Regions from separate parts of the Streptomyces sp. NPDC047017 genome, predicted to be linked through region 1. Evidence: predicted binding sites of a transcription regulator. Region 1 holds the regulator's gene; the other holds the start of a gene.

Region 1 (15,201 bases):
CGGGCAGCCACCGGGGGCCGAGCCCCTCGGCGGCCCGCGCCTGCCGACGGGTGCCCGGCGGGCGAGCCTTCCGCGCGGCGTCTTCGCCCCCCGGGTCTTCGCCCGCCGGTGCGGCGTCTTCGCCCCCCGGGTCTTCGCCCGCCGGTGCGGCGTCTTCGCCCCCCGGATCTTCGCCCGCCGGTGCGGCGTCCTCGCCCCCGGTCTTCGCCCGCCGGCGCGGTGGCCTGGACCAGCGGATACGCCTCTGCCCGCGCGGCTCGGCGAACGCCGCCCCGGCCTGCGCGGCTCCGCAGAGGCCCCGGCGCCCCACACTGCCCTACGGGCCCCCGGCCCCGACCTCCCGACGCCCGTGCCCCCGACCGGCGCGGCTCGGCACCGTGCCCCCCGCCCCGCGCGCGCCGCCCCCACGCCCACCCCTGACCACACCTGTCCTTCCCCGTCCGGTTGCGTCCGCCCCGGGCGTTCTCCTAGCACAGTTCTCCCGCGCGGCTGTCCACTTCGGTAACTCATCGCTCACGAGTGCAGCCGGTCTGTCACTCTGTCGGTGTCGGTGAACCGTTTCGTGCGCATGCCCGGGAGTTGCAGATGGGGGCCATTCCGACACAGCGGGAGACCGTCTCCCGTGCCTTCGAGGTACCCGGGCACCTGGACCCGGGGACGTACGCGCAGGTGCGTTCGTCGCTGCCCGGCAGCCCCGTCGCGCCCGGTTCCGCCCGCGCCCTGGTCCGGGCGGCGTTCAGGGAGTGGCGGGGCCTCGGCCTGGCCGTGCCCGACCGGCTGGCCGACGAGGTCCTGGTGGTCGTCAGCGAGCTGGTCACCAACGCCGTCGTGCACGCCGGCACCCACGTCGAGCTGAGCTGCCGGCTGGAGCCGGACACCGGCGCGTGCGTCGTCGAGGTGTCCGACCACCACCCCTCGCGCGCCCCCCGCGACCACGCCCGGGAGACGTCGTACGAACCGGCGGAGTACGGCCGCGGCCTCCATCTGGTCGCCGCGCTCGCCGAGGAATGGGGCATCACCTACCGCACCGGCGCCAAGACCGTGTGGGCGCGGCTGCCCGCGGAGGCCGCCCCCGAGCCCTCCGGCCCGGCCGGGGACCCCGGACTCGGCGTCGCCGCCGTCCTCGCGCCCGAGCCCCAGCGCGCCGAACGCGACCGCGAGTGGCTGGGCCGCGGCGCGCTGTCCTTCCTCGCGGAGGCATCCGACCTGCTCGCCGGGCAGCTCGACGAGAATCTGGTCGCCGCGCTCACCGGGCAGCTCATCGTGCCCCGGCTGGCCGACTGGTGCGCGGTGTGGCTGGAGGACGAGTCCACCGCCCGCTGGGGCTCGCTGAGCCACGGCGAGGACGGCGGCTGGAGCGAGGGCGCGCCCGGCCCGCGGCTCGCCCGGGTCTGGCACGGCACCGAGAACCGCATCGAGGAACTGCGCCGGGCCCTGGAGAAGGACCCGCCGCCCGCCACCGACGACCCGCCGCCCGGCGGCCCCGAGCCCTACCCCTGGCCCGGCCAGGCGCTGGGCCCGCGCGAGGCCGAGGGCGCCGCGCTCGCCTACCGGCTGGTCGCGGGCGGCCGGCCGCTCGGCACCCTCGTCATCGGCCGGGCCGGGCTGCTCCGCTTCCCCGACGAGATCACCGGCCTGGTGGAGGACCTCAGCCGCCGGGTCGCGCTCGGCATCGGCGCGGCCCGGCAGTACGCCCGCCAGGCCACCATCAGCGCCGTGCTCCAGCGCGGGCTGCTGCCCGGCGCGGTCGCCGAGATCCCCGGCCTGCGCAGCGCCCTCGTCTACGAGCCGTGCGATCAGGTCGGCCCCAGCGGCGACTTCTACGACCTCTTCCCGGCCGGCGACGGCCGCTGGTGCTTCGCGGTCGGCGACGTGCAGGGCAAGGGCCCCGAGGCCGCCGTGGTCATCGGGCTCGCCCGGCCCTGGCTGCGGCTGCTGGCCCGCGAGGGGTACGGCGTCGCGGACGTCCTGGACCGCCTCAACCAGCTCCTCCTGGACGACGCCACCGAGGCCGCCGACGCCGCCGCCCGCGCCCTGGCCGGCCCGGTCGCCCCCGGCGACGGCCCGCAGACCCGCTTCCTGTCCCTGCTCTACGGCGAGCTGGCCCCCTTCGAGGGCGGCGTGCGCTGCACCCTCGCCTGCGCCGGGCACCCGCTGCCCCTGCTCCTCACCCGGGCAGGCGACGTCCGCGCGGTCGCCCGCCCGCAGACCCTGCTCGGTGTCATCGAGGACGAGACCTACGTCTGCGACACCTTCGAGCTGCGCCCCGGCGACACCCTGCTGTGCGTCACCGACGGGGTCACCGAGCGGCGCTCGGGCACGCGCCAGTTCGACGACGGCGACGGACTCGCCGCCGCCCTGGCCGGCTGCGCCGGGCTCGACGCGGACCTCGTCGCCGAACGCATCCAGCGGCTGGTGCACGAGTTCGGGGAGCGTCCGCCCGAGGACGACCTGGCCCTGCTGGTGCTCCAGGCGGAGTGAGCCGCGGGCGATCCGCGGGCGACCCGCGCGGTGCTGGACAATGGAGGGCATGCCTTCCGCACTCCCCGACGGCGAGCCCGTCCCCGCCGACGGCGCGCTGCCCACTCCCGCGCTCGCCGGGGCGGCCGACCGGCCCCTCGGGTTCTACCTGCACGTCCCGTACTGCGCGACCCGCTGCGGCTACTGCGACTTCAACACGTACACCGCCACCGAGCTGCGCGGCACCGGCGGCGTGCTCGCCTCGCGCGACAACTACGCCGAGACCCTCGCCGACGAGGTCCGGCTCGCCCGCAAGGTGCTCGGCGACGACCCGCGCCCGGTCCGCACGGTCTTCGTCGGCGGCGGTACGCCCACCCTGCTCGCCGCCGGCGACCTCGTACGGATGCTGGCGGCGGTCCGCGACGAGTTCGGCCTCGCGCCGGACGCCGAGATCACCACGGAGGCCAATCCGGAGTCGGTCGGCCCGGCCTACCTCGCCGCCCTCCGGGAGGGCGGCTTCAACCGGATCTCCTTCGGCATGCAGAGCGCCCGGCCGCACGTCCTGCGGGTCCTCGACCGCACCCACACCCCCGGCCGCCCCGAGGCGTGCGTGGCCGAGGCCCGCGCGGCCGGCTTCGAGCATGTCAACCTCGACCTGATCTACGGCACCCCCGGCGAGTCCGACGACGACTGGCGGGCCTCCCTGGACGCGGCCCTGGCCGCCGGGCCCGACCACGTCTCCGCCTACGCCCTCATCGTCGAGGAGGGCACCCAGCTCGCCCGCCGCATCCGCCGCGGCGAGATCCCCATGACCGACGACGACGTGCACGCCGACCGCTATCTGATCGCCGAGGAGACGCTGTCCGCGGCGGGCTTCGACTGGTACGAGGTCTCCAACTGGGCCACCTCCGAGGCCGCCCGCTGCCTGCACAACGAGCTGTACTGGCGCGGCGCGGACTGGTGGGGCGCGGGCCCCGGCGCGCACAGCCATGTGGGCGGCGTGCGCTGGTGGAACGTCAAGCACCCCGGCGCGTACGCGGCGGCCCTGGCCGACGGCCGCTCCCCGGGCGCCGGACGCGAACTCCTCACCGCGGAGGACCGCCGGGTGGAGCGGGTCCTGCTGGAGCTGCGGCTGCGGGAAGGCGTCCCGCTGGACCTGCTGCACGAGGCGGGCCTCGCCGCGTCCCGCAGGGCACTCTCGGACGGCCTGCTCCAGCGGGAGCCGTACGACAGCGGCCGGGCGGCCCTCACCCTGCGCGGGCGGCTCCTCGCGGACGCGGTGGTACGCGATCTGGTGGACTGAGCCGCACCAGCCGCCCCAGCCGCAGTCGCACCAGCCGCACTGAGCCGCACCGGGTCACGCGGCCTGCGGCCTGCGGGCCGCGCCCGGCCCCGCCCTACCCCGGCTCGGTCACGAAGTCGATCAGTTGCTCGACCCGGCCCAGCAGCTCCGGTTCCAGGTCCTTGTACGACCGCACCCGGGCGAGGATGCCCTGCCAGGCGGCGCCCGTGTTCTCCGGCCAGCCGAGGGTCCGGCAGACGCCGGTCTTCCAGTCCTGGCCGCGGGGCACCCGGGGCCAGGACGGGATGCCGAGGGAGGACGGTTTCACGGCCTCCCAGATGTCGATGTACGGGTGGCCGACGACCAGGGCGTGCTCGCTGGTCACCGCCTCGGCGATCCGCCACTCCTTGCTGCCCGGGACCAGATGGTCGACCAGGACGCCGAGGCGGGCGTCCGGGCCGGGCGCGAACTCCTCGACGATCGCGGGCAGGTCGTCGACGCCCCCCAGGTACTCCACGACGACACCCTCGATACGCAGGTCGTCGCCCCACACCTTCTCGACCAGCTCGGCGTCGTGCCGGCCCTCCACATAGATCCGCCCGGCACGGGCCACGCGCGCGCGTGCGCCGGGGACGGCGACGGAACCGGAGGCCGTACGGGCGGCGCGCACCGGGCCGGCGGCGGCGCGCACCAGCGTCACCGGCCTGCCCTCCAGCAGGAACCCGCCCGGCTGCAAGGGGAAGACCCGGTGCTTGCCGAAGCGGTCCTCCAGGGTCACCGTGCCCGCCTCGCAGCGGATCACCGCGCCGCAGAAACCGGTGGCCGGCTCCTCCACCACGAGCCCCGGCTCGGCCGGGACCTCGGCAACGGCCTTCGGCTTCTTCCAGGGAGGGGTCAGATCGGCGGAGTACTGGCGCATTCGAGTGACGATAGGGAGAGCCAGGACGATGATCAGCGCGACACGCCGAAGCGCGCCGCCAGCGCGTCCCGCTGCGCCCGGACGAAGGCGGCGTCGACCACCGCGCCGTGCCCGGGCACGTACAGCGCGTCCTGGCCGCCCAGTTCCAGCAGCCGGTCCAGCGCGGCGGGCCACCGGGACGGCACCGCGTCGGGACCCGCCTGGGGCTCACCGGACTCCTCGACGAGGTCGCCGCAGAACACCACCGGCCGCCCGCCCGGCACCACCACGGCGAGGTCGTGCGCGGTGTGGCCGGGACCCACGTCCGCGAGCAGCGCCTCCCGCCCGCCGCCCAGCGGCACGGCCAGCCGGTCCGCGACCTCGCGGCCGGGCCGTACCAGCGCCGCCGCGGCCTCCTCGGCGGCCCGCGCGTCCAGTCCGTGGCGCACCGCGTCCGCGCGCAGCTCCGCGCGCCCGCGCTCGTCGCCGAGGACGACGCACGCCCCCGCGGCGGCGAAGACCTCGGCCTCCGGGAACTCCGCCGCCCCGAAGACATGGTCGAAGTGGGCATGGGTCAGCGCGAGAAGTGTCACAGGGGAGCCCGCCAGTTCCCGCGCCCGCGTTCGCAACCGTGCGCCCTCCGCGCGGCTCGACCCCGCGTCCACCAGCAGCGCCGCCCCGTCCCCGACCACCAGCCCCACCGTGCAGTCCCAGCCAGGCAGGCGCACCCGCCCCACCCCGTCCGCGATCCGCTCCCAGCCGACCTCTTCCCAAGTGACCGTCATACCCGGACGCTAGCGTTCCCCGGCGGCCGGCCGCCCCGGCCTTGCCCGCCCCGTACCCGACGGCCGTACACTGGGCCCGGGAATGCTGGCACTCGTATGCGCCGAGTGCCAGGCGGGAGCCGAGGGACGACTCTGGAGGTGTGCGCGATGCTCAGTGAGCGAAGGCTTCAGGTGCTGCGCGCGATCGTCCAGGACTACGTCGGCACCGAGGAGCCGGTCGGCTCCAAGGCCCTCACCGAGCGGCACAACCTCGGCGTCTCACCGGCCACCGTCCGCAACGACATGGCGGCCCTGGAGGACGAGGGCTTCATCGCCCAGCCGCACACCAGCGCGGGCCGTATCCCCACCGACAAGGGGTACCGCCTCTTCGTCGACAAGCTGGCCGGGGTCAAGCCCATGACCGCGCCGGAGCGGCGCGCCATCCAGAACTTCCTGGACGGCGCCGTCGACCTCGACGACGTGGTGGCCCGTACGGTGCGGCTGCTGGCGCAGCTGACCCGACAGGTCGCCGTCGTGCAGTACCCGTCGCTGACGCGTTCGACCGTGCGGCACGTGGAGCTGCTCTCCCTCGCGCCGGCGCGGGTGATGCTGGTGCTGATCACGGACACCGGCCGGGTCGAGCAGCGGATGGTCGACTGCCCGGCCCCGTTCGGCGAGACCTCGCTGGCGGACCTGCGGGCGCGGCTCAACAGCCGGGTCGCCGGCCGCCGTTTCGCGGACGTGCCGCAGCTGGTGGAGGACCTGCCCGACGGCTTCGACCTGGAGGACCGCGGGACGGTCGCCACGGTGCTGTCCACGCTCCTGGAGACCCTCGTCGAGGAGAACGAGGAGCGGCTGATGATCGGCGGCACCGCCAACCTCACCCGCTTCGGGCACGACTTCCCCCTCACCATCCGGCCCGTGCTGGAGGCGCTGGAGGAGCAGGTCGTCCTGCTGAAGCTGCTCGGTGAGACACAGGACCAGGGCATGACCGTGCGCATCGGTCACGAGAACGCCCACGAAGGACTCAACTCCACGTCCATCGTGTCGGTCGGTTACGGTTCGGGGGGCGAGGCAGTGGCCAAGCTCGGCGTGGTCGGACCGACCCGCATGGACTACCCGGGAACGATGGGAGCGGTACGCGCAGTGGCACGGTACGTCGGACAGATCCTGGCGGAGTCGTAAGTGGCCACGGACTACTACGCCGTTCTCGGCGTGCGCCGCGACGCGTCGCAGGATGAGATCAAGAAGGCGTTCCGGCGGCTCGCGCGCGAGCTGCATCCGGACGTCAACCCCGATCCGAAGACCCAGGAGCGGTTCAAGGAGATCAACGCCGCCTACGAGGTGCTCTCGGACCCGCAGAAGAAGCAGGTCTACGACCTCGGCGGCGACCCGCTCTCGCAGTCCGGCGGGGCCGGCGCGGGCGGCTTCGGCGCCGGCGCGTTCGGCAACTTCTCCGACATCATGGACGCGTTCTTCGGCACGGCCTCGCAGCGCGGGCCGCGCTCGCGCACCCGCCGCGGCCAGGACGCGATGATCCGGCTGGAGGTGGAGCTGGACGAGGCGGCCTTCGGGACGACCAAGGAGATCCAGGTCGACACGGCCGTCGTCTGCACCACCTGCAACGGCGAGGGCGCGGCGCCCGGCACCACCGCGCAGACCTGTGACATGTGCCGCGGCCGCGGTGAGGTCTCGCAGGTCACCCGGTCCTTCCTGGGCCAGGTCATGACCTCCCGGCCCTGCCCCCAGTGCCAGGGTTTCGGCACGGTCGTGCCGACCCCGTGCCCGGAGTGCGCGGGCGACGGCCGGATCCGTGCCCGCCGCACCCTGACGGTGAAGATCCCGGCGGGTGTGGACAACGGCACCCGCATCCAGCTGGCCGGCGAGGGTGAGGTCGGCCCCGGCGGTGGCCCGGCCGGCGATCTGTACGTGGAGATCCACGAGCTGCCGCACTCGACCTTCCAGCGGCGCGGCGACGACCTGCACTGCACGGTCACCATCCCGATGACCGCGGCGGCCCTCGGCACCAAGGTGCCGCTGGAGACCCTGGACGGCCTGGAGGAGGTCGACATCCGGCCCGGCACCCAGTCCGGCCAGTCGATCCCGCTGCACGGCCGGGGCGTCACGCACCTGCGCGGCGGCGGCCGGGGCGACCTGATCGTGCATGTCGAGGTCACCACCCCGACCAAGCTCGACCCGGAACAGGAGCGCCTGCTGCGCGAGCTGGCCGAACTGCGCGGCGAGGAGCGCCCGACGGGGCAGTTCCAGCCCGGCCAGCAGGGCCTGTTCTCACGGCTGAAGGACGCGTTCAACGGCCGCTGAGGCACCGCGGCGAAGGCCGTACGGGCACAGCGGGGGGACACGTCCGGGCAGGGTGGCGGACACGTCCGGGCACGGCGGCGGACCCTGGAGGCAGCCACTGATCACGGTGGCTGCCTCTGGCATATGCCAAGGGATGCCCGGATTCGGAGCCGTGCGCAGGACGTGACACCATGCGCACATGTCCTCCGCACTGTCCGCGCTGACCGATCTCTTCCCTCATCCGATCGTGCAGGCACCGATGGCGGGCGGCCCCTCCGGGCCGCAGCTGGCCGCCGCCGTGTCCGAGGCCGGCGGGCTGGGCTTCCTGGCCGCCGGGTACAAGACGGCCGACGGCATGTACCAGGAGATCAAGCAGGTGCGCGGGCTGACCGGCCGCCCCTTCGGCGTGAACGTCTTCATGCCGCAGCCCGAGCACGCGGAGTCCGGCACCGTCGACCTCTACGCCCAGCAACTGGCCGGCGAGGCCACCTGGTACGAGACGGAGCTGGGCGATCCCGAGTGCGGCGGCGACGACGGCTACGACGTCAAACTCGCCGTCCTGCTGGACGACCCGGTCCCGGTGGTCTCCTTCCACTTCGGCGTGCCCACCCGCGAGATCGTCGACTCCCTGCACCGTGTGGGCAGTCACGTCCTGGTCACCGTGACCACCGTCGAGGAGGCCCTGGCCGTGCGGCGGGCGGGCGCGGACGCGGTGATCGCGCAGGGCGTGGAGGCCGGCGGCCACCAGGGCGCCCACCGCGACCGGCCGGAGAACGACGGCGCGGGCATCGGCGTGCTCTCCCTGGTCGCCCAGGTCCACGAGGCCGTCGACCTGCCGGTGATCGCCGCCGGCGGCATCATGCGCGGCAGCCAGATCGCCGCCGTCCTGGCGGCCGGCGCGAGCGCCGCCCAGCTCGGCACGGCCTTCCTCGCCACCGCCGAGTCCGGCGCGCACGCCCTGCACAAGCAGGCCCTGACCGACCCGCTGTTCCCGCACACGGAACTGACCCGCGCCTTCTCCGGGCGCCCCGCCCGCGGCCTGGTCAACCGCTTCCTGCGCGAGCACGGCCGGTACGCGCCCGCCGCCTACCCGGAGGTCCACCACCTCACCTCGCCCCTGCGCAAGGCCGCCGCGAAGGCCGGTGACCCGCAGGGCATGGCGCTGTGGGCCGGGCAGGGCCACCGCATGGCCCGCGCGCTGCCCGCCGCCGAGCTGGTGGACGTACTGGCGGCCGAACTGGACGCCGCCCGGACAGCGTTGTCCGCACCCGGCCCGGCCGGACACGGCCAGGCGGGTCACGGCCAGGCGGGTCACGGCCAGGCGGGAGGTGAGCGGCGATGACCAAGCCGGTGTTCGTCGTCGACCGGCTCGACGGCGTCGGCCCCGAGTGCGTGGTCGACGGACCCGAGGGACGGCACGCGGTCGCGGTCAAGCGGCTGCGGCCCGGCGAGGAGGTCGTGCTCACCGACGGGCGCGGACGCTGGACCGAGGGCGCGGTGAAGGCCGCCGAGGGCAAGGACCGCCTCGTCGTGGCCGGCCTGGAACCCGTGCGCGAGGAGCCCCCGGAGTCCCCGCGCATCACCGTCGTCCAGGCGCTGCCCAAGGGCGACCGCGGCGAACTGGCCGTGGAGACCATGACCGAGGTCGGCGTGGACGCGATCGTGCCGTGGGCGGCCTCCCGCTGCGTCACGCAGTGGAAGGGCGAGCGCGGCCTCAAGGCGCTCGGCAAGTGGCGGGCCACCGCCCGCGAGGCCGGCAAGCAGTCCCGCCGGGTCCGCTTCCCCGAGGTCGCGGAGGCGGCGAGCACGAAACAGGTCGCCGCGCTGCTGGCCGGCGCCGACTTCGCCGCCGTCCTGCACGAGAGCGGCCAGGCGCCCCTGGCCACCGCCGAACTCCCCGCCGAGGGCGAGATCGTGCTCGTCGTCGGCCCCGAAGGCGGCGTATCACCGGAGGAGTTGGCGCTCTTCGCGGACGCGGGTGCGCGGGCGTACGTCCTCGGGCGTACGGTGCTGCGTACATCGACCGCCGGGACCGCGGCCGCGGCCCTGCTGCTGGGACGCACCGGCCGCTGGTCCTGACCGGCGGTCCCGATCCGAGGGGACGCCCGTGGAACTCGCCCAGGTCCGGCTGCTCGTCACCGACTTCGCCGCCTGCTACCGCTTCTACGCCGACGTACTGGGCCTCAAGCCGCAGTCCGGCGCGGCGGCCGGCCCGTACGAGAAGTTCAGCCCCGCCACCGGGTCCGCGGGCATAGCCCTCCAGGACCGCGCCATGATGACCGGGATACTCCAGGAGCTGGGCGGCACCGCGAGCGGGCACCGCTCCCTGGTGGTGCTGCGCGTCGACGACCTGGACGCCTACTGCGCGGAGATCACCGGCCGCGGCGCGGACCTGGTGCACGGCCCGGCGCCCATGACCGACCGGATGCGGGTCGCCCACCTCAAGGACCCCGAGGGCAACCTCGTCGAACTCCAGGAGTGGCTGCTGCTGCGCACCTGAGAGCGGCCGCCGCGCACCTGACGGAAGTGATCCAACCCCCTGTCCGCGGCCCGCGCCGCTGCGTAGGGTTGACCGGGTGACTCAGCCCGCATCGCCTGCGTACATCCGGTTCCCGCACCTGCACGGGGAGTTGGCCGCCTTCACCGCCGAGGACGACGTGTGGCTCGCGCCGCTGGACGGCGGCCGGGCCTGGCGGGTCAGCGCCGACACCGTGCCGGTGGACCACCCGCGCATCTCGCCCGACGGCACCACCGTCGCCTGGACCTCCACCCGCGACGGCGCCCCCGAGGTGCACACCGCCCCCGTCGACGGCGGCCCCGCCAAGCGCCTGACCTACTGGGGCAGCCGGCGCACCCAGGTGCGCGGCTGGACCCCGGACGGCCAGGTCCTGGCGACCACCACCCAGGGCCAGGCCAGCCTGCGCCGCAGCTGGGCGCGGGCCGTGCCGCTGGACGGCGGACCGGCCGCCACGCTGCCCTACGGGCCGGTCGGCGACATCGCGTACGGGCCGCACACCGTGCTGCTGTCCGTGTCGATGGGCCGCGAGGCGGCCTGGTGGAAGCGGTACCGCGGCGGCACCGCCGGCAAGCTGTGGATCGACCCGGACGACAGCGGCGAGTTCGTCCGGCTGCACGCCGACCTGGACGGCAACATCGAGTACCCCTCATGGGTGGGGGACCGGCTCGCCTTCCTCTCGGACCACGAGGGCACCGGCGCGCTGTACTCCTCCCTCGCCGACGGCTCCGACCTGCGCCGCCACACCCCGCTCGACGGCTTCTACGCGCGGCACGCGGCCACCGACGGCACCCGCGTCGCCTACGCGAGCGCCGGTGAACTGTGGCTCCTGGACGACCTGGAGAGCGCCGAGCCGCGCCGCCTGGACCTGCGGCTCGGCGGGTCGCGCACGAACCTCCAGCCGTACCCGGTCAACGCCGCCCGCTGGTTCGGCTCGGCCACCCCCGGCCACACCGCGCGCGGCAGCGCCGTCTCGGTGCGCGGCGCCGTCCACTGGGTCACCCACCGCGCAGGCCCGGCCCGCGCGCTCGCCGCCGAACCCGGCGTACGGGCCAGGCTGCCGCGCACCTTCCGCGCCGACGGCGAGGAGTGGGTGGTCTGGGTGACCGGCGCCGAGGGCGACGACGCGCTGGAGTTCGCGCCCGCCACCGGCCTGGCCCCCGGCGCCACCCCGCGCCGGCTCGCCGCCGGACAGCTCGGCCGGGTCCTCGCCCTGGCCATGGCGCCCGACGGCAGCCGCGCCGCCGTCGCCGCGCACGACGGACGGCTGCTGCTGGTGGAACGCGAGAGCGGCGAGGTCCGCGAGGTCGACCGCAGCGACCACGGCGACGTCACCGGCCTGGTCTTCTCGCCCGACTCCGCCTGGCTGGCCTGGTCCCACCCCGGACCGCGCCCGCTCAGCCAGCTGCGTCTGGCCAACACCACCGACCTGTCGGTCACCGAGGCGACCCCGCTGCGCTTCCAGGACTACGCCCCCGCCTTCACCCTGGACGGCAAGCATCTCGCCTTCCTCTCCCACCGCTCCTTCGACCCCGTCTACGACGAGCACGTCTTCGACCTGGCCTTCGTCGAGAGCTCCCGCCCCTGCCTGATCACCCTCGCCGCGACCACGCCCTCCCCGTTCGGCCCGCAGCGCCACGGCCGCCCTTTCGAGGTCTCGGACAAGGAGGAGACCCCGGACAGCGAGGGCACCCCGGCCACCCGGATCGACCTCGACGGCCTCGCCGACCGCATCGTGCCCTTCCCGGTCGAGGCCGCCCGCTACTCCAACCTGCGCGCCGCCCGCGACGGCGTGCTCTGGCTGCGGCACCCGGTGACCGGCGTCCTCGGCGCCTCCCGCGCCACCCCCGACGAACCCGACCCGAAGACCGAGCTGGAACGCTACGACCTCGCCCAGCAGCGCATTGAGCACCTCGCCGCGGACGCCGACCACTTCGAGGTCAGCGGCGACGGCAGACGCGTCCTGCTGTGGACCGACCGCAAGCTCAAGGTCGTGCCCAGCGACCGGCGCGCCTCCGGCGACGAGGACAGCGACTCCAACATCACCGTCGACCTGCGCCGGGTCCGGCAGAGCGTCGACCCGGCCGCCGAGTGGCGGCAGATGTACGAGGAGACCGGCCGCGTCATGCGGGACAACTTCTGGCGGGCCGACCTGGGCGGCGTCGACTGGGACGGCGTCCTGGCGCGCTACCGGCCCGTCCTGGACCGCCTCGCCACCCACGACGACCTGGTGGACCTGCTGTGGGAGGTGCACGGCGAACTCGGCACCTCGCACGCCTTCGTCACCCCGTACGCCGGCTCCGGCGACGGCGCCCGGCAGGGCCAGCTCGGCGCGGACATCTCCCGGCACGAGGACGGCGGCTGGCGCATCGACCGGGTCCTGCCCGCCGAGACCTCCGACCCGCGCGCCCGCAGCCCGCTCGCCGCGCCCGGCGTCGCGGTGCGCGCCGGGGACGCGATCACCGCGGTCGGCGGCCGGCCCGTGGACCCGGTGGCCGGGCCGGCCCCGCTGCTTGCCGGCACGGCGGACCGGCCCGTCGAGCTGACGATCTCCCCGGCCGGCGGCGGCGAGGTCCGGCACGTGGTGGTGGTGCCGCTGGCCGACGAGGAGCCGCTGCGCTACCACGCGTGGGTGGCCGGCCGCCGCGCCCACGTCCACGAGCGCTCCGGCGGCCGGCTCGGCTATCTGCACATCCCCGACATGCAGGCCCCCGGCTGGGCGCAGATCCACCGCGACCTGCGCGTCGAGGTGACCCGGGAGGGCCTGGTCGTGGACGTGCGCGAGAACCGCGGCGGCCACACCTCCCAGCTCGTGGTGGAGAAGCTGGCCCGGCGGATCGTCGGCTGGGACCTGCCGCGCGGGATGCGCCCGGAGAGCTACCCGCGGGACGCGCCGCGGGGCCCCGTGGTCACCGTCGCCGACGAGTTCTCCGGCTCCGACGGCGACATCGTCAACGCGGCGATCAAGGCGCTGGGCATCGGGCCGGTCGTCGGCACCCGCACCTGGGGCGGTGTCATCGGCATCGACAGCCGCTACCGCCTGGTCGACGGCACCCTGATCACCCAGCCCAAGTACGCCTTCTGGCTGGAGGGCCTGGGCTGGAGCGTGGAGAACCACGGCGTCGACCCGGACATCGAGGTGGTGCGGCGCCCGCAGGACCACGTCGCCGGGCGGGACGTCCAGCTGGACGAGGCGGTCCGGATCGCGCTGGAGGCCCTGGAGGCGACCCCCGCGAAGACCCCGCCGGCCCTGCCCTGAGAGCCGGTGGTCCGGACGGGCCGCCGGTTCCCGCCCTCGATAGCATGCACCCGTATTCCGACCGACTCCCGAGGAGCGCATCCATGGCAGGGGAACCCCAGGACGACTGCCTGTTCTGCAAGATCGTCGCGGGGCAGGTCCCGGCGACCCTCGTCCGCGAGACGGACACCACCGTCGCCTTCCGTGACATCAACCCCCAGGCGCCCACCCACGTCCTGGTGATCCCCAAGGCGCACTACAAGGACGCCGCCGCCCTCGCCGCCGGCGACCCGCGGCTCGCCGCCGACGTCCTGCGCGAGACCCAGGCCGTCGCCGACGACGAGAAGCTGGAGAGCTACCGCACCGTCTTCAACACCGGCGCCGGCGCCGGGCAGACCGTCTGGCACGCCCACGCGCACGTCATCGGCGGCCGCGGCCTGCAGTGGCCCCCCGGCTAGGCCGCCGTGTCCGCCCGTGAACTCGTCGTCCTCGGCACCGCCAGCCAGGTACCGACCCGGCACCGCAACCACAACGGCTACCTGCTGCGCTGGGACGGCGAGGGCATCCTGTTCGACCCCGGCGAGGGCACCCAGCGCCAGATGCTGCGCGCCGGGGCGGCCGCCCACGACCTGAACCGGATCTGCGTCACCCACTTCCACGGCGACCACAGCCTGGGCCTGGCCGGCGTGATCCAGCGGATCAACCTCGACCGGGTCCCGCACGAGGTCACCGCGCACTACCCGCGCTCCGGCCGGCACTTCTTCGAGCGCCTGCGGTACGCCACCGCCTACCGCGAGACGGTCGCCCTCACCGAGGCCCCGGTCGACAGCGACGGCGTCCTCGCCACCACGGGCGCGTACACCCTGGAGGCCCGCCGCCTCTCCCACCCCGTCGAGTCCTACGGCTACCGGCTGACCGAGCCCGACGGGCTGCGCATGCTGCCCGACCGGCTCGCCGCGCACGGCATCCAGGGCCCGGACGTGGGCCGCCTCCAGCGCGAGGGCTCGCTGCGCGGCATCCCGCTGGAGGCGGTCAGCGAGGTGCGGCGCGGGCAGCGGTTCGCGTTCGTCATGGACACCCGGCTGTGCCCCGGTGTGCACGCGCTCGCCGAGGGCTGCGACCTGCTGGTCATCGAGTCGACCTTCCTCGACGAGGACGAGCACCTGGCCGTGGACCACGGCCACCTGACGGCAGGCCAGGCCGCCCGCGCGGCCCGGGACGCGGGCGTACGGCACCTCGTGCTGACCCACTTCAGCCAGCGCTACGCCGACCCCGAGGAGTTCGAGCGCCAGGCACGGGCGGCCGGGTACGAGGGCGAGCTGACCGTGGCGCGCGACCTGCTGCGGGTACCGCTGCCGAAACGTCGCTGACCAGGCCGTACGATGCTCTGATGCCTCTGCCCAAAGCCGAACTGCACCTGCACGTCGAAGGCACCCTGGAGCCCGAGCTGGCCTTCGGGCTGGCCGCGCGCAACGGCGTGCACCTGCCGTACGCCGACACGGACGCGCTCCGCGAGGCGTACCGGTTCGAGGACCTCCAGTCCTTCCTGGACCTGTACTACGAACTGATGGCCGTCCTGCGCACCGAGCAGGACTTCGCCGACCTGGCCGACGCCTATCTGACCCGGGCCGCCGCGCAGGGCGTGCGGCACGCGGAGATCTTCTTCGACCCGCAGGCGCACCTGGCGCGCGGTGTCCCCATGGCCACGGTCGTCGAGGGGCTGTGGCGGGCGCTGGGCCGCAG
Region 2 (15,201 bases), on a different contig from region 1:
GCACGGCCTCCCGGTCGGTCTCGCCGAGCGCGGCGCACACCCATACCGCGCCCGCGTCCGGGCCGATCGCGGACAGTCCGGAGACCAGTCCGCCGCCGCCGCGTTTCGCGTGCAGCGAGCCGTCCTCGGCCCGCTCGTACGAAACCGGACCGCGATTGGAGGCGACCAGCACCTCGGCACCGTGCGTTGAAGCCATGGTCCTCAACCTAGCCCGGCCTTCGAACGCTCAAACGTACGCGGTGGCGGGCCGGTCGGGATTCCGCCGCCCGACGGGTTGTGAGAAGGATGTGAAGACCGTGAAGATGTGCGGTGCATGTCAGTGATGCCGTCCCGGGTGCCGCGCGGGGCGGTCGGTGAGGGGTGGGTTCCATGCGACTCGTACGAATACGCCGGTTCGCCGGCACGGCCGCGCTGCTCGCGGCCGGCGCGCTGGCCCTGGCCGGCTGCGACGACGGCGCCCCGGGGACGCCGAAGGCGGCGCCGTCCACCCCGGCGGCGGTGGCCCCGGCCCCGGCCCCGAGCACGGAACCGCCGACACCGACACCCACCCCTACACCCACGCCGACTCCGACTCCGACTCCGACGCCGTCCGCGACGCTGCGCGACTACACCGGCTCCGGCATCGGCACCGCCGTGGCCGCCGCCGAGGCCGGGCACCTGCGCTACGCCGTCCACCTCCAGGGCACCGGCGCGCGGGCCGCCTCCTGGCGGTCCGGTGAGAAGGTCTGCGAGCAGCGCGGCGGGACCGGCGGGGACGAGGTGACCTTCACGGTGGCCCGCGACGGCCACGACTGCGCCGGCCACCCGCTGTCCACCCCGGCCCCGAAGAAGACGAACTCCACCACGGGCGGCACCGGCACGGGCGGCGGCAGCGGCAGCAGTGGCGGCACCGGAGGCAGCGGTGGCAGCGGTGGCAGCGGTGGCAGCAAGGCGTGCGCGATCACCAGCCCCGCCGGCAACTGCTACGCCGACGGCCAGTTCTGCGCCGCCCGCCACCACGGCCTGAGCACCTACGGCAAGGGCGGCGAGTACCTGACCTGCGCACAGGACGCGGCAGGCCGCTGGCGCTGGTCGGACGGCGCGGCAGGCTGACAACGGGCCCGCCCGGCCCGCACGTCCGCCGGGCCCGACCGGCTCACCGGTCCGACCGGTCCGCACGTCCGCCGGGCCCGACCGGCTCACCGGCCCACCTGGCCCACCCGGCCCGCACGTCCGCCGGGCCCGACCGGCTCACCGGCTCACCTGGCCCGACCGGCTCACCTGGCCCGACCGGCTCACCGGCTCACCGGCCCACCTGGCCCGACCGGCTCACCGGCCCACCCGGCCCGACCGGCCCACCTGCCCGACCGGTCCTCCCGGCCCCCTGACCCGTCGCACCCGTCGCACCCGTCGCACTGGCCGCGCGCGGGCGGCCCGGCTCGCTGAGCCGCCCGCTCCGGCCCACCGGGCGCACCGGGCGCACCGGGCCGACCGGGCGCACCGGGCCGACCGGGCGCACCGGGCCGACCGGGCGCACCGGGCCGACCGGGCCCACCGAGTCCCCCGGTCCGCGGGCGACCGGTCCCGCGGGCGACCCGGCCCTCATACTCAGCTCACCCGGTGGGCTTCCTGCTCAGGCCCCCGCCGCCCCCCGCTCAAGCCACCCGCCGTGCCGCATACTCCGCGATCTCGGTCATCGGCGGTCGTTCCTCGGTGTCCACCGAGTAGGTGCGGGGCTCGAAGCCGGTCTCGCCGCGTTCGAACTGGGTGAGGGCGGGGCGGATCAGGTGGCCGCGGGCCAGGCGGAGCTGGGCGGTGCGGTAGATGGCGGCGGCCATCCGGCCGAGGGCCTGCCCGTCCTGGTGCCGGTGCTTGCGCACACCCACGTCGACCTGCGCGAGCGCGTCCAGGCCGGCCAGGTGCAGCGCGTCCACCAGCATGCCCAGCTCCACCCCGTAGCCGACCGGGAACGGCAGCTGCTCAAGGAGCGAGCGGCGGGCCGCGTACTCGCCGCCGAGCGGCTGCACGAAGCCGGCCAGCTGCGGCCAGTGCATGTTGAGCAGCGGGCGCGCCATCAGCTCGGTGACCCGGCCGCCCTGCCGGGCCGCACCGGCCAGCGGGCGGTCGTACATCGCCTTGACCAGCTGCACGTCCGGCTCGGTGAGCAGCGGGCCCACGATCCCGGTGACGAAGTCGGCGGAGAACTCCCGCAGGTCGGCGTCGACGAAGCAGATCACGTCCCCGCGGGTGACCAGCAGCGAGCGCCACAGCACCTCGCCCTTGCCGGGCAGCGCGGGCAGCCGCGGCAGGATCGCGTCGCGGTGCACCACCCGGGCGCCCGCGGCGGCGGCCACCTCCGAGGTGCGGTCGGTGGAGCCGGAGTCGACGACCACGATCTCGTCCACCAGCGGCGCCCGCTCGACCAGATCGCGGCGGATCACCGAGACGATCTCCCCGACCGTCTCCTGCTCGTCGAGCGCGGGCAGCACCACGCTGACCGTCGCACCGCTCACCCGCTTGGCGGCCAGCACCGTGTGCAGCGGGCGATCGGCCACGGACCAGGAACGCGTCCTCAGCCAGCGCTCGACTTCTTCCAGCACGGTCGACGGCTCCTCACTCCTGCGCGATGCGCTGCTGCCCGCAGCCGGTCCGGACCGGATCACCGTGTGATCCGTCTCGCGGTTCGGACGACTATCTCGCACCGTCCTGGCCTTCGGTTACAGTCTTGAACAACGCGGACGGCCCCCGCATGCCGGGGTCACCGCCGCGCACAATCGAATACCGCTCATCCAGAGGGGCAGAGGGACACGGCCCGATGAAGCCCCGGCAACCCTCCAGCCGGTCTCGTACCGATCGACGATTCTCCGATCGCCACCGCGAGGCTCCCCGGCTAGGGAAGGTGCCAAATCCGTCTCACGGCGAGATGCGTCGTGAGGAAGATGAGGAGAAAGGGCCTCGCCTCCATGGCTGTGCAGACAGTTGCCACCAGCACCGACTCCCCCTCCGTCGACCTCGGCCCCGCCGCGGCGCTCAGCTGCCGCGAATGCGGCCACCGCGTCCCGCTCGGACCGGTCTTCGCCTGCGAGGAGTGTTTCGGCCCGCTGGAGATCGCCTACGACTTCTCGGCCTACGACACCGAGGAACTGCGCAAGCGGATCGAGGCCGGCCCCGCCGACATCTGGCGCTACGCCCCGCTGCTCCCCGTCCCCGCGGACGTCGCGGACAAGCCGAACCTCAACCCCGGCTGGACCAAGCTGGTCAAGGCCGACCGCCTCGCCGCCGAACTCGGCGTGACCGGCGGCCTGTACGTCAAGGACGACTCGGGCAACCCCACGCACTCCTTCAAGGACCGCGTGGTCGCCCAGGCCCTGGAGGCCGCCCGCGCCTTCGGCTTCACCACCCTGTCCTGCTCCTCCACCGGCAACCTGGCCGGCGCCGTCGGCGCCGCCGCCGCCCGCTCCGGCCTGCGCTCGTGCGTGTTCATCCCGCACGACCTGGAGCAGGGCAAGGTCGTCATGGCCGCGATCTACGGCGGCGAACTCGTCGGCATCGAGGGCAACTACGACGACGTGAACCGCTTCTGCTCGGAGCTGATCGGCGACCCGGCCGGCGAGGGCTGGGGCTTCGTCAACGTCAACCTGCGGCCGTACTACGCGGAGGGCTCCAAGACCCTGGCGTACGAGATCTGCGAGCAGCTCGGCTGGCGGCTGCCCGACCAGCTCGTCGTCCCGATCGCCTCCGGCTCCCAGCTCACCAAGATCGACAAGGGCCTCCAGGAGCTGATCAAGCTGGGGCTGGTCGAGGACCGGCCGTACAAGATCTTCGGTGCCCAGGCCGAGGGCTGCTCCCCGGTGTCCACCGCCTTCAAGGCCGGGCACGACGTGGTGCGCCCGCAGAAGCCGGACACCATCGCCAAGTCCCTCGCCATCGGCAACCCGGCCGACGGCCCCTACGTCCTGGACATCGCGCGCCGCACCGGCGGCGCCGTGGAGGACGTCACCGACGCGCAGGTGGTCGAGGCGATCAAGCTGCTGGCCCGCACCGAGGGCATCTTCGCCGAGACGGCGGGCGGGGTGACGGTCGGCGTGACGAAGAAGCTGATCGACGACGGCCTCCTCGACCCCGCGAAGACCACCGTCGTCCTCAACACCGGCGACGGCCTGAAGACCCTGGACGCGGTGGCCGGCACCGGCCTCACCGCCACCATCCGCCCGAACCTGGACTCCTTCCGAGAGGCTGGCCTCGCATGAGCGTGACCGTTCGCATCCCCACCATCCTGCGCACCTACACCGGCGGCCAGGCCGAGGTGAAGGCCGAGGGCGCCACCCTCGCCGAGGTCATCTCCGGCCTGGAGCAGAACCACCCGGGCATCGCCGCCCGCGTCCTGGACGACCAGGGCAAGCTGCGCCGCTTCGTCAACGTCTACGTCAACGACGACGACGTCCGCTTCGAGCAGGGCCTGGAGACCGTCACGCCGGACGGCGCCGGTGTGTCGATCATTCCGGCGGTCGCCGGCGGCTGATCGTTACCTTCGGTAATTGCCGTGCCCGGCTGTTCCTTGAATTGCCCCCTCCGCGCCAGAAGCGGAGGGGGCAATTCAGTGTGATTGAGCGCGGTACAGTTGGGGCACGCGCTCCTGATCTCCGGTTCGGGAAGCCCCTTTTCCCCGGGCGCCCGCCGTCAAGAAGTAGCCAAAGTGCGCGGGCTTTTCGTGGCATTTGTCTTGTTTATGGGGCCCGACTTGCCCGGGGTTCAGTCGAATTCTCACCACATTCCGGACCGCTCCCGTCCAGAATTCTCGTCCGATTGACCTGTTGCAGACGGCAGTTGGGCAGATACATTCAGCCGCGGTCGACGCGTTCCGGCGCACGCCCCCGGTCCACGGGGAGTGAGGTCTGACCCGGGTCCGCGAAGTGCGGATCTGTGCAAGGGCCAGTAATAGGGGAGTTAGGCATGGCTCAGGGCACCGTCAAGTGGTTCAACGCGGAGAAGGGGTACGGCTTCATCGCGGTCGACGGCGGGGCGGACGTCTTCGTCCACTACAGCGCGATCCAGATGGACGGCTACCGCTCGCTGGAAGAGGGTCAGCGGGTCGAGTTCGAGATCTCGCAGGGCCAGAAGGGCCCGCAGGCCGACATGGTCCGCGTCACGGCCTGAATCGCGCGACCACCACAAGCGATCTTCTCGTCCCTGAGAGCCCGCACCTCACCGGGGTGCGGGCTCTCAGGCGTGCGCGCGGCGGAGCGAGGCCGGCCGGCCCGCCGCCGGGGCCCGCCGCCGGGGCCCGCCACCGCGGCGCGCCCGTGTTCGCCCCGGGCTGAGTACCGCCCGGTACCCCCGATGGGCGCTTGCACTCTCCTAGGCCGAGTGCTAATCATTGCGTTAGCACTCTGAAGGTGAGAGTGACAAAAGAGGACCGGGTCGGTGAGGCCCGCGGGCCCCGTGGTGCAAGGAACCACAGGCCGGCGAGCCGTCCGTCGCGGGCGCGGGCGCGGTCCGGAGGAATCACCCCCAGTCCTGGAGGGACCACTTCACATGGCCAAGATCATCGCGTTCGACGAGGAGGCGCGGCGCGGCCTTGAGCGCGGTATGAACCAGCTCGCCGACGCCGTCAAGGTCACCCTCGGCCCCAAGGGCCGCAACGTCGTCCTTGAGAAGAAGTGGGGCGCCCCCACGATCACCAACGATGGTGTCTCCATCGCCAAGGAGATCGAGCTGGAGGACCCGTACGAGAAGATCGGCGCCGAGCTGGTCAAGGAAGTCGCCAAGAAGACGGACGACGTCGCCGGCGACGGTACGACCACCGCGACCGTGCTCGCCCAGGCCCTGGTCCGCGAGGGCCTGCGCAACGTGGCCGCCGGTGCCAACCCGATGGCTCTCAAGCGCGGTATCGAGAAGGCCGTCGAGGCCGTCTCCGCCGCCCTGCTCGACCAGGCCAAGGAGGTCGAGACCAAGGAGCAGATCGCCTCCACCGCCTCCATCTCCGCCGCCGACACGCAGATCGGCGAGCTGATCGCCGAGGCGATGGACAAGGTCGGCAAGGAAGGCGTCATCACCGTCGAGGAGTCGCAGACCTTCGGTCTGGAGCTTGAGCTCACCGAGGGCATGCGCTTCGACAAGGGCTACATCTCCGCCTACTTCGCGACCGACATGGAGCGCATGGAGGCGTCGCTCGAGGACCCCTACATCCTCATCGCCAACTCCAAGATCGGCTCCGTCAAGGACCTGCTCCCGCTCCTGGAGAAGGTCATGCAGTCGGGCAAGCCGCTGCTGATCATCGCCGAGGACGTCGAGGGCGAGGCCCTGTCGACCCTGGTGGTCAACAAGATCCGCGGCACCTTCAAGTCCGTCGCCGTCAAGGCCCCGGGCTTCGGCGACCGCCGCAAGGCCATGCTCGGCGACATCGCCATCCTCACGGGCGGCGAGGTCATCTCCGAGGAGGTCGGCCTCAAGCTGGAGAACGCCACCCTCGACCTGCTGGGCAAGGCCCGCAAGGTGGTCATCACCAAGGACGAGACCACCATCGTCGACGGTGCCGGCTCCTCCGAGCAGGTCGGCGGCCGGGTCAACCAGATCCGCGCCGAGATCGAGAACAGCGACTCGGACTACGACCGCGAGAAGCTGCAGGAGCGCCTGGCGAAGCTCGCCGGCGGTGTCGCGGTCATCAAGGCCGGCGCCGCCACCGAGGTGGAGCTGAAGGAGCGCAAGCACCGCATCGAGGACGCCGTGCGCAACGCCAAGGCGGCCGTCGAGGAGGGCATCGTCGCCGGTGGCGGCGTGGCCCTGCTGCAGGCCACCCAGGTGTTCGAGAAGCTGGAGCTGGACGGCGACGAGGCCACCGGTGCCGCCGCCGTCAAGCTGGCCCTCGAAGCCCCGCTGAAGCAGATCGCCGTCAACGCCGGCCTCGAAGGCGGTGTCGTGGTGGAGAAGGTGCGCAACCTGACCCCGGGCCACGGCCTGAACGCCGCGACCGGCGAGTACGTCGACCTGGTCGCCGAGGGCATCATCGACCCGGCGAAGGTGACGCGCTCCGCGCTGCAGAACGCCGCGTCGATCGCCGCGCTGTTCCTCACCACCGAGGCCGTCATCGCCGACAAGCCGGAGAAGGCCGCCGCGGCCGCTCCGGGCGGCATGCCGGGCGGTGACATGGACTTCTGATCCTTCCGGGGATCGGTACTAGTCCTTCCGTACGAGGGCGGCACTTCCTGCCAGTGGCAGGGGGTGCCGCCCTCGGGCGTGTCCGGGGTCACGCGCGGATTCCCGTGCCGGGCGGGAATGCCGGGCCGCGCGCTCGCGCTGTCCGTTAAGCACCTGCAACAATGCACGCGCACATACCAACCGGTTCGCCCGCCCGCCCTCACGAGGAGCCCCCACGTGACCGTCACCGTCACCACGCCGCCCGCCTCCCGCGCGGCCCAGATCCTCTCCCGCCCGATCGCGCTGAACGGCCTCACCGTCCCCAACCGGATCGCGATGGCGCCGATGACCCGCATGTTCTCGCCGGGCGGCGTCCCCGGTGCGGACGTGCGCTCCTACTACGCCCGCCGCGCCGCCGCCGGCGTCGGCCTGATCGTCACCGAGGGCACCTACGTCGGCCACGAGTCGGCCGGGAGCAGCGACCGGGTGCCCCGGTTCCACGGTGAGGAGCAGCTCGCCGGCTGGGCGAGGGTGGCCGAGGACGTGCACGCGGCGGGCGGCACGATCGTCCCGCAGCTGTGGCACATCGGCATGGTCCGCAAGCAGGGCGAGCCGCCCTTCGCCGACGCCCCGGCAGTCGGCCCCTCCGGCCTGGTGGCCGCGGACGCCGAGCCCACCGGCACGGCGATGACGCGGGCCGACCTGGACGCCGTGATCGGCGCGTTCGCGCAGGCCGCGGCCGACGCCGAGCGCATCGGCTTCGACGGGGTGGAACTCCACGGCGCCCACGGTTATCTGCTGGACCAGTTCCTGTGGGAGGGCACCAACCGCCGTACCGACGCCTACGGCGGCGACCCGGTGGCCCGCGCCCGGTTCTCCGCGGAGATCGTCGCGGCGGTCCGCGAGCGGGTCTCGTCCGGCTTCCCGGTCATCTTCCGCTACTCGCAGTGGAAGCAGCAGGACTACCAGGCCCGCCTGGCGCAGACCCCCGAGGAGCTGGAGGCGATCCTCACGCCGCTGGCCGCGGCCGGCGTCGACGCCTTCCACGCCTCCACCCGCCGCTACTGGCGGCCCGAGTTCGACGGCTCGGACCTGAACCTGGCCGGCTGGACGAAGAAGATCACCGGCAAGCCGGCCATCACCGTCGGCTCGGTCGGCCTGGACGGCGACTTCGTCAAGGCGTTCCAGGGCGAGGGCTCCCCGGTCCAGGGCATCGACAACCTCCTGGACCGGCTGGAGCGCGACGAGTTCGACATGGTGGCCGTCGGCCGCGCGCTGCTCCAGGACCCGGAGTGGGCCGCGAAGATCCTCACCGACCGCTTCACCGAACTGCGGCCGTACGACGCGGCGGCACTGAAGACGCTGACCTGAGTGCCGGGCGGTGCCGGACGGGCGGCTCCTTCCGGCCGTCCGCCGGAGGCCGTCCGCCGGGGGCTGCCTGCCAGAGGCCGTTCCCGGGCCGGGCGACGGCCGGCCCCGTCCGGCGGTCGGGTGCCGGTTCGCTCCGGGGGCCGGCCCGCTCCGGCTGTTGCCTGCCTGGCCAATGGCCCACTCGGGCCGCCGTCCAGGCGGCGGGCGCTCCGGCTGTCGTCCGGCCGGTGGCTCGCGCCGGCCGCCGCCCGGGTGGGCGGCTCCTTCCGGTCGTCCGCCGGAGGCCGTCCGCCGGGGGCTGCCTGCCAGAGGCCGTTCCCGGGCCGGGCGATGGCCGGTCCCGTCCGGCGGTCGGGTGCCGGTTCGCTCCGGGGGCCGGCCCGCTCCGGCTGTTGCCTGCCTGGCCAATGGCCCACTCGGGCCGCCGTCCAGGCGGCGGGCGCTCCGGCTGTCGTCCGGCCGGTGGCTCGCGCCGGCCGCCGCCCGGGTGGGCGGCTCCTTCCGGTCGTCCGCCGGAGGCCGTCCGCCGGGGGCTGCCTGCCAGAGGCCGTTCCCGGGCCGGGCGATGGCCGGTCCCGTCCGGCGGTCGGGTGCCGGCTCCGGCGGCTCACTCCGGTCGTCCGCCGGAGCGCCGTCCCACGGTCGTCAGCCGCACCTCGGCCGGAGATCGCCCCTCAGCCGGGAGCCGTCCCCGGGCTGGGAGCCGACCCCCCAGGCCGGGAGGCCGACCGGCTGCCAGGGTGGCCGTCCACCGGTGGGGCGGGCTGTGCCGGGTGTTCCCGGTCACGGGCCGTTCATCGGCTCGATGTCGACCCGGACGGGCGTGCCCCAGATCCGTACCACCTCGTAGTCGGTGAACTCGTGCACCAGCCGGTAGGCCATCGCGGTGCGCGGGCCGCGGCGCTGGGCGGCGATGAACAGTTCCGCCTCGCGCCGGTCCCGGCGCGGGGTACCGCACAGCTGCCACTCCCGCCCGTTCCACAGCTCCGGCAGCCAGCGCTGCTGGGGCTGCGGCCGGTCCTCGCGCACGCCGTAGCGGGACGGGACGGGCGCGGCGGCCCCGGCGGCCGGCCGGGCGTACGCCGCGTACGCGCCGTCCACCTCGGAACGGCGGGCGGCCCGCCGCCGGGTCTCGCACAGCAGGCACAGATCGGGCGCGCCGGTGTCCACCGGCCCGTTGGGATGCTCGGGGCAGCGGGTGGCGGCCGCGGCCGTGGTGACGCTCTCCTCCAGCAGGTCCAGGGCCCGCCGCAGATCCCCCTTCACCTCGTGCAACTGCGCGTCGGGCGTGTCGGCGGTGAGTGCCTCGCCGTGCTCACCGAGGAGACGGAGGGCTCGGCCTAGGGCGGTGAGCTGGGCGTGGTTCATGGTCCCCCCAGCGTAGAACGCGGAGCCCGCCGGGCGGCAGCGGCGTCAGGCCCGGGACCGGCCCCGCTCCAGCGCCGCGCGCAGATGGCCGTCCGTCTGGGCCAGCAGGCGCCCGGCCGTGGTGCCGTCGGTGCCGGTCAGCAGGACCAGGATGGCGTTCTTCACCTCACCGTCGGTGGCCGCCAGCGCCTTCTCGATCTCCTCGTCCGGCGCCCCGGTGGCGAGGGCGACGATCCGGCGGGACCGGGCGCGGAGCTTCTCGTTGGAGGCGCGCACGTCCACCATCAGGTTCCCGTACGTCTTGCCCAGCCGGATCATCGTGATCGTCGAGAGCATGTTCAGGACGAGTTTCTGGGCCGTGCCCGCCTTCAGCCGGGTGGAGCCGGTGAGGAGTTCGGGCCCGGCGACGATCTCGATGCCGTGCTCGGCGGCGGCCGCGAGCGCGCTGTCCTTGTTGCAGGCCAGCCCGATGGTGAGCGCGCCGAGCGCCCGGGCGTGCTCGACCGCGCCGATGGCGTACGGGGTGCGCCCGGAGGCCGAGATGCCGACCACCGTGTCGTCCGGGGTCAGCTTGAGCGCGTCGAGCGCCTCGACGGCCAGTTCCCGGGAGTCCTCCGCGCCCTCGACCGAGGTCACCATCGCCTGCGGGCCGCCCGCGATCAGGCCGACGACCTGCGCGGGGTCGGTGTTGAAGGTCGGCGGGCACTCGGAGGCGTCCAGCACCCCCAGCCGGCCGGCCGTGCCCGCGCCCGCGTAGATCAGCCGGCCGCCGCGGGCCATCCGCGCGGCCACCGCGTCGATCGCGGCGGCGATCTGCGGCAGCCGCTCGGCCACGGCGGCGGGCACGGCCGTGTCCTCGGCGTTCATCAGCCGCGCGATCTCCAGCGTGGGCAGCCGGTCGATCTCGGACAGCTCCGGGCGGAACGCCTCGGTGGTCAGCGACTCCAGTTCGGCGCGCAGCGCACCGTAGGGGGAGGTGGAGGACATGAAGGGGCGGCTCTTTCCGGGCTTCGGGCTACGGGCTACGGTTTTCCGGGCTTCCGGGCTTCCGGGCTTCGGGGCGTCGGGTTTTCGGGCTTCGGGGCCCGGTCCCCGGCTACGGGCGCCGGCTGCCGTCGCGCGGGCGGTGCCGGTGGGCCAGTGCCTCGTACGACGCCGCCAGCGCCGGCGCCGCCGACTCGTACGTGCGCTGCGCCACCCCGACGAACAGGCAGTCCACCACCAGCAGTTGGCTGGTCCGCGAGGACATCGCGGCGGGCCGCAGCTCGCTCTCGCGGGAGGTGGAGGTGGTCAGGACGTGGTCGGCGTACTGCGTGACGGGCGCGTCGGGGCGGCCGGTGATGGCCACGGTGGTCGCCCCCCGCTCGAAGGCGGCGCGCAGCGGCTCGATCACGTCCCCGGTGGAACCCGAATGGGTGATCGCGATCGCCACGTCCCCCGCGCGCAGCTGCACCGCGTTGGTGACGGCGAGGTGCGGGTCGCTGTGCCCGTGCGCTATCAGCCCTATGCGCAGCAGTTTCTGGGTGAGGTCCTGGGCGACCAGGCCGGAGGCCCCGATGCCGTACACGTCGGTACGGCGGGCGGCGGCGAGCGCGGCGACGGCCGCGCCGAGCTGGACCGTGTCGAGCCCGGCGGCGGTGTCGGCGAGGGTCTGCTGCTCGTCGTAGGCGAGCTTGGCGACCACGTCGGCGATGGGGTCGTCCACCGCGATGTCGGTGGTGATGGCGGGCGCGCGGCCGGACTGCTGCTGGGCGGCGAGGCCCGCGAGGGCCAGCCGCAGATCGCGGTAGCCGGGGTAGCCGAGCAGCCGGGCGGTGCGCACGACGGTCGCCTCGCTGGTGCCGGTGAGTTCGGCCAGGCCGGTGACCGTGAGCGCCGCGCAGCCGGCCGGGTCGCCCGCCACCGCCTCGGCGACGCGCTGCATGGAGCGGGTCATGGAGGGCGCGAGCGTGCGTACCTTGGCCGCGAGGGCGGCGGGCGCGGGAGGCGGCGCGAGGCCGGGGGCCGCGCCCGCACCGGCACCCGGACCGCCCGCACCGGCACCCGGACCGCCCGCACCGGCGCCCGGACCGGCGCTCGCACGGGCGCCCGGACCAGCACCCGGACCAGCGCTCGCACCGGCGCTCGCGCCCGCGCCTGCGAAAATTTCCTTCACGTCCTGGGTCACATGTGAAAGATATTTTCCGGGCGGAGGTGCGGTCAAGAGTGCGCACAATGGAGCCATGGATCCCCTCAGCCCCCTGGAGCAGGCCCTGCACGCCGCCCGCGCCCTCGTCCTGGCCGATCTGGTGGCGGGCGAGGTCGCCCAGGCCGACGTGGTCTCCCTCGTCGAGGACTCCGTCGTGCAGCGCCGCTGGTGGGTGGAGCAGTGGCCGGAGGGCGCGCGGTACGTCGCCGGACTGGTCGCCCAGGACGTGCAGGACGCCCTGCTGGAGCGGTACGGCCGCTGGCCGCTGTGCCCGGTGTGCGGCCACGGCGACCCGCACGCCCTCGACGTCGAACCCGAACTCGGCCCCGACCCGCACTGGGTGTGCGCCAAGGCCGGCGTGAAGGTCGCCGCGGTGGGGGCGCTGGGGCGGGCCACGGGCGGGAAGCCGTCCTCGTGACGGCCGCCCGGGGCGCGGTGGCGCCGTGACGGTCTACATCGACCCGCCCAGCTGGCCGGGGCACGGCCGGATGTGGTCCCACGTGGTCAGCGACGTCTCCTACGCCGAACTGCACCGGTTCGCCGCCGCCCTCGGCGTGCCGCCGCGCGCCTTCGAACGCGACCACTACGACCTGCCCGCCCACCGCTACGCCGACGCGGTGGCGGCCGGCGCCGTCGAGGTCAGCAGCCGTGAGGTGGTGCGGCGGCTGCACGCGGCCGGGCTGCGCCGGCGCAAGGGCCGTGCTCAGGGCAGCAGTTCGTAGGCGAACTGCCCGTCGCCCGCCCGGTCCGCCCCGCCTTCCTCGGTCCCGCCGACCCGTACGTACCCGGCCCGGGTGACCACCCGCTGGGAGGGCAGATTGTCCCGGTCCACGGTCGCGAACAGCCGCCGTACGTCGTCCCGGGCCAGCGCCCACGCGGACAGCGCGCGCAGCGCCTCGGTGGCGTGGCCGTGACCGCGGGCGGCCTCGGTCAGGTCGTACCCGACCTCCGCGCGCCCCTCCTCGTCCGGGGCGCCGTGGAAGCCGATGCCGCCGACCGCGCGCCCGTCCTGAGTGCGGACCAGCACGAACATCCCCCACTCGGGCCGGTGCACCCCGCTCTCGTACGCCTTGAGGACCATCCCGGCGGCCTGCCGGGTGCCCTCGTAGGGCCCGCCCTCGATCCAGGCGAAGCCGCCGTCCCCGCCCGCGGCGAGGTCCCGGGCGGCGGCGGGGGTGACGCCCTCCAGGGTGAGGCGTCCGGCGGGGATCGCCAGGGGGTTGCTCCACCGCCACCCGGTGACCGGCGCCCGGCCGGGCAGCTCGCCGCGCCCGGTGGCCCACAGCAGCACCGGCCAGGCCTCGGGGCCCGGCTGGACGTGCGGGAACAGCCGGGTCAGCACGTCCTCGCACAGGCCGGCCGGCGGCTCGTACACCAGCCCGAGGCCCTGCGCGATGTCGTGCGTGTGCAGCAACACCTCGGCGATGCCCATCGCGGCGAAGCCCGCGCGGTCGGCGCTGCGGAACGGGTACGGATGGAAGGCCCGCACATGCCGGGGGGTGGTGCGCACGACCGCGGCGAGCAGCGCGCCGGTCGTCTCGATCACGTCCAGGGCGCCCGCGTCGCCGGTGCCCTCGTCGAGGCTGATCTCGAAGGGGACGTAGTCGTCCTGCGCGCGGCCCGCCAACTGCCCGGCGTACGCGATGAGATCGCCCGCCACGTGCTCGGCGGTGTACCGGCAGCTCCATTCGAGGCGGCCCGCGCGCACCCCCTCCCAGTCCCGGCCGGCCGCCGTCCGCAGCAGCGCGACGGCGTCCGCTACGGCCTGCTCCACCTGTTCCCCGCCCCATGCCTTCATGGGGCGAAGAGTAGGTACGGCGCGGCGGTCAGAGCGACAGCATTTCCAGCTCCGAGGACAGGTTGTAGCGGGCGGTGGCCTCCCAGTGCCGCTGCCCGTAGGGGGTGCGGAAGAGCAGCGGCAGGGCGAGGAGTCGGCGCAGGATCGCCGCGCGGCCCTCACGGAAGGCGTCGCTGGGCACGAAGTGGTACTCCTCGCGGACGGCGGCCGTGTAGGCGGCGTACGCCGACGGCGGGCCGGCCAGCACCGCGAGGTCGGCGTCGCACAGCACCTGGCCGTCGCGGTCCTCGCCGGCCGGGTCGTGGCCGGTGGTGAGCCGCACCAGGCGGGCCACCTCGGCGGCCGCCCGCGCCGCCACCCCGGCCTCGGGCAGCGCCCGCTCGGCCAGCCGCGCGGAGCGCTCCTCGTTCTCGGAACGTTCGGGCAGGTAGACCGCGTCGTGGAACCACGCGGCCAGCCGGACCGCGTCCGGGTCGTCGGCGTACTCCTCCAGTACGTCGATGTGGTCGAGGACGGCGGTGAGATGGGTGAGCGTGTGGTAGTGCCGCTGCGGTTCCTGCCAGCGGGCGAGCAGGTTGTCGGCGTACGGCACCGGGTCGGGTCCCCCACCGGGTCCCCGTACGCCCTCCAGGGCGCGGGTCCAGCGGGTGCGCAGGTCGTCGATGTCGACATGATCGGCCATGCGCCCATTGTCGCGTCGGTGACGGGGGGAAACCCCGCGAGTGCGGCCATGAGGCGAAGGGGAAGCCCTAGCGTGGGGGGCATGACTTCTGTCGATGTGCATGAGGTACGGGACCCCGAGCTGCCCGGGCGGCTGCTCACCGGGGAACGGGACGCGCTGATCCCGCTGCTGCGGTCGCGGCCGGAGGCGGACTTCGCGCTGCCGACCGCGGGCTGCCCGGGGTGGACGGTGCGGGACGTGCTCGCGCACTGCTGCGCCGTGCTGGCCAGGGTGGTGGAGAACCGGTTCGAGGAGGGCGTGTTCTCGCCCGGGTCCAACGACCGGGACATCGCCGAACGGGCCGGCTGGACGCACACCCGGGTGGTGGACGAGCTGGAACGCCGGATGACCGAGGCGGGGCCGGTGATCGCCGCGGCCGGCGGGGCGCTGGACGGGATCGCGCTGGGCGAGTGGGTGCACGCCGGCGATGTGCGCGAGGCCCTCGACACGCCGGGCGCGTACGCCGGCGCGGGACTGCCGTACGCGCTCCCGCTGCTCGCCCGGTTCACCCGGGAGCGGGGGCACCTGCCGCTGCACGCCGACCTCGACGACGTGGACGACCCGCTGCGGCTGGGCGACCTGAGCGGCGAGCGGACCCCGGCCCGCTACATCGGCGACGCCGCCACCCTCGTACGGCTC

What was found. The regulator HrcA, encoded in region 1, represses chaperone genes, less so after heat shock. The targets are predictions, from matches to a motif close to TTNGCACTCNGNNNNNCNGAGTGCNAA.
Region 2: groL (chaperonin GroEL) is a predicted target of HrcA. The motif match lies at 5,327-5,353, and genes of this name have one in related genera.

What each region holds. Positions count from the first base shown of each region.
Region 1 is NZ_JBEYVW010000020.1:83,765-98,965, reverse strand. Features, by position in the region: gene ABZ858_RS29320 (ATP-binding SpoIIE family protein phosphatase) at 586-2,481, shown strand; gene hemW (radical SAM family heme chaperone HemW) at 2,531-3,763, shown strand; gene ABZ858_RS29310 (DUF3097 domain-containing protein) at 3,858-4,661, opposite strand; gene ABZ858_RS29305 (MBL fold metallo-hydrolase) at 4,694-5,425, opposite strand; gene hrcA (heat-inducible transcriptional repressor HrcA) at 5,573-6,589, shown strand; gene dnaJ (molecular chaperone DnaJ) at 6,590-7,726, shown strand; gene ABZ858_RS29290 (nitronate monooxygenase) at 7,905-9,047, shown strand; gene ABZ858_RS29285 (16S rRNA (uracil(1498)-N(3))-methyltransferase) at 9,044-9,784, shown strand; gene ABZ858_RS29280 (VOC family protein) at 9,813-10,205, shown strand; gene ABZ858_RS29275 (S41 family peptidase) at 10,282-13,479, shown strand; gene ABZ858_RS29270 (histidine triad nucleotide-binding protein) at 13,563-13,916, shown strand; gene ABZ858_RS29265 (ribonuclease Z) at 13,923-14,828, shown strand; gene ABZ858_RS29260 (adenosine deaminase) at 14,849-15,201, shown strand, end outside.
Region 2 is NZ_JBEYVW010000002.1:367,714-382,914, reverse strand. Features, by position in the region: gene ABZ858_RS05020 (trehalose-6-phosphate synthase) at 1-196, opposite strand, end outside; gene ABZ858_RS05015 (hypothetical protein) at 370-1,092, shown strand; gene ABZ858_RS05010 (glucosyl-3-phosphoglycerate synthase) at 1,635-2,579, opposite strand; SAM riboswitch class I at 2,762-2,925, shown strand; gene thrC (threonine synthase) at 2,943-4,229, shown strand; gene ABZ858_RS05000 (ubiquitin-like small modifier protein 1) at 4,226-4,501, shown strand; gene ABZ858_RS04995 (cold-shock protein) at 4,933-5,136, shown strand; gene groL (chaperonin GroEL) at 5,515-7,137, shown strand; gene ABZ858_RS04985 (NADH:flavin oxidoreductase) at 7,354-8,487, shown strand; gene ABZ858_RS04980 (hypothetical protein) at 9,271-9,855, opposite strand; gene murQ (N-acetylmuramic acid 6-phosphate etherase) at 9,901-10,842, opposite strand; gene ABZ858_RS04970 (MurR/RpiR family transcriptional regulator) at 10,952-12,022, opposite strand; gene ABZ858_RS04965 (hypothetical protein) at 12,078-12,461, shown strand; gene ABZ858_RS04960 (DUF4031 domain-containing protein) at 12,487-12,765, shown strand; gene ABZ858_RS04955 (GNAT family N-acetyltransferase) at 12,747-13,841, opposite strand; gene ABZ858_RS04950 (hypothetical protein) at 13,870-14,523, opposite strand; gene ABZ858_RS04945 (maleylpyruvate isomerase family mycothiol-dependent enzyme) at 14,605-15,201, shown strand, end outside.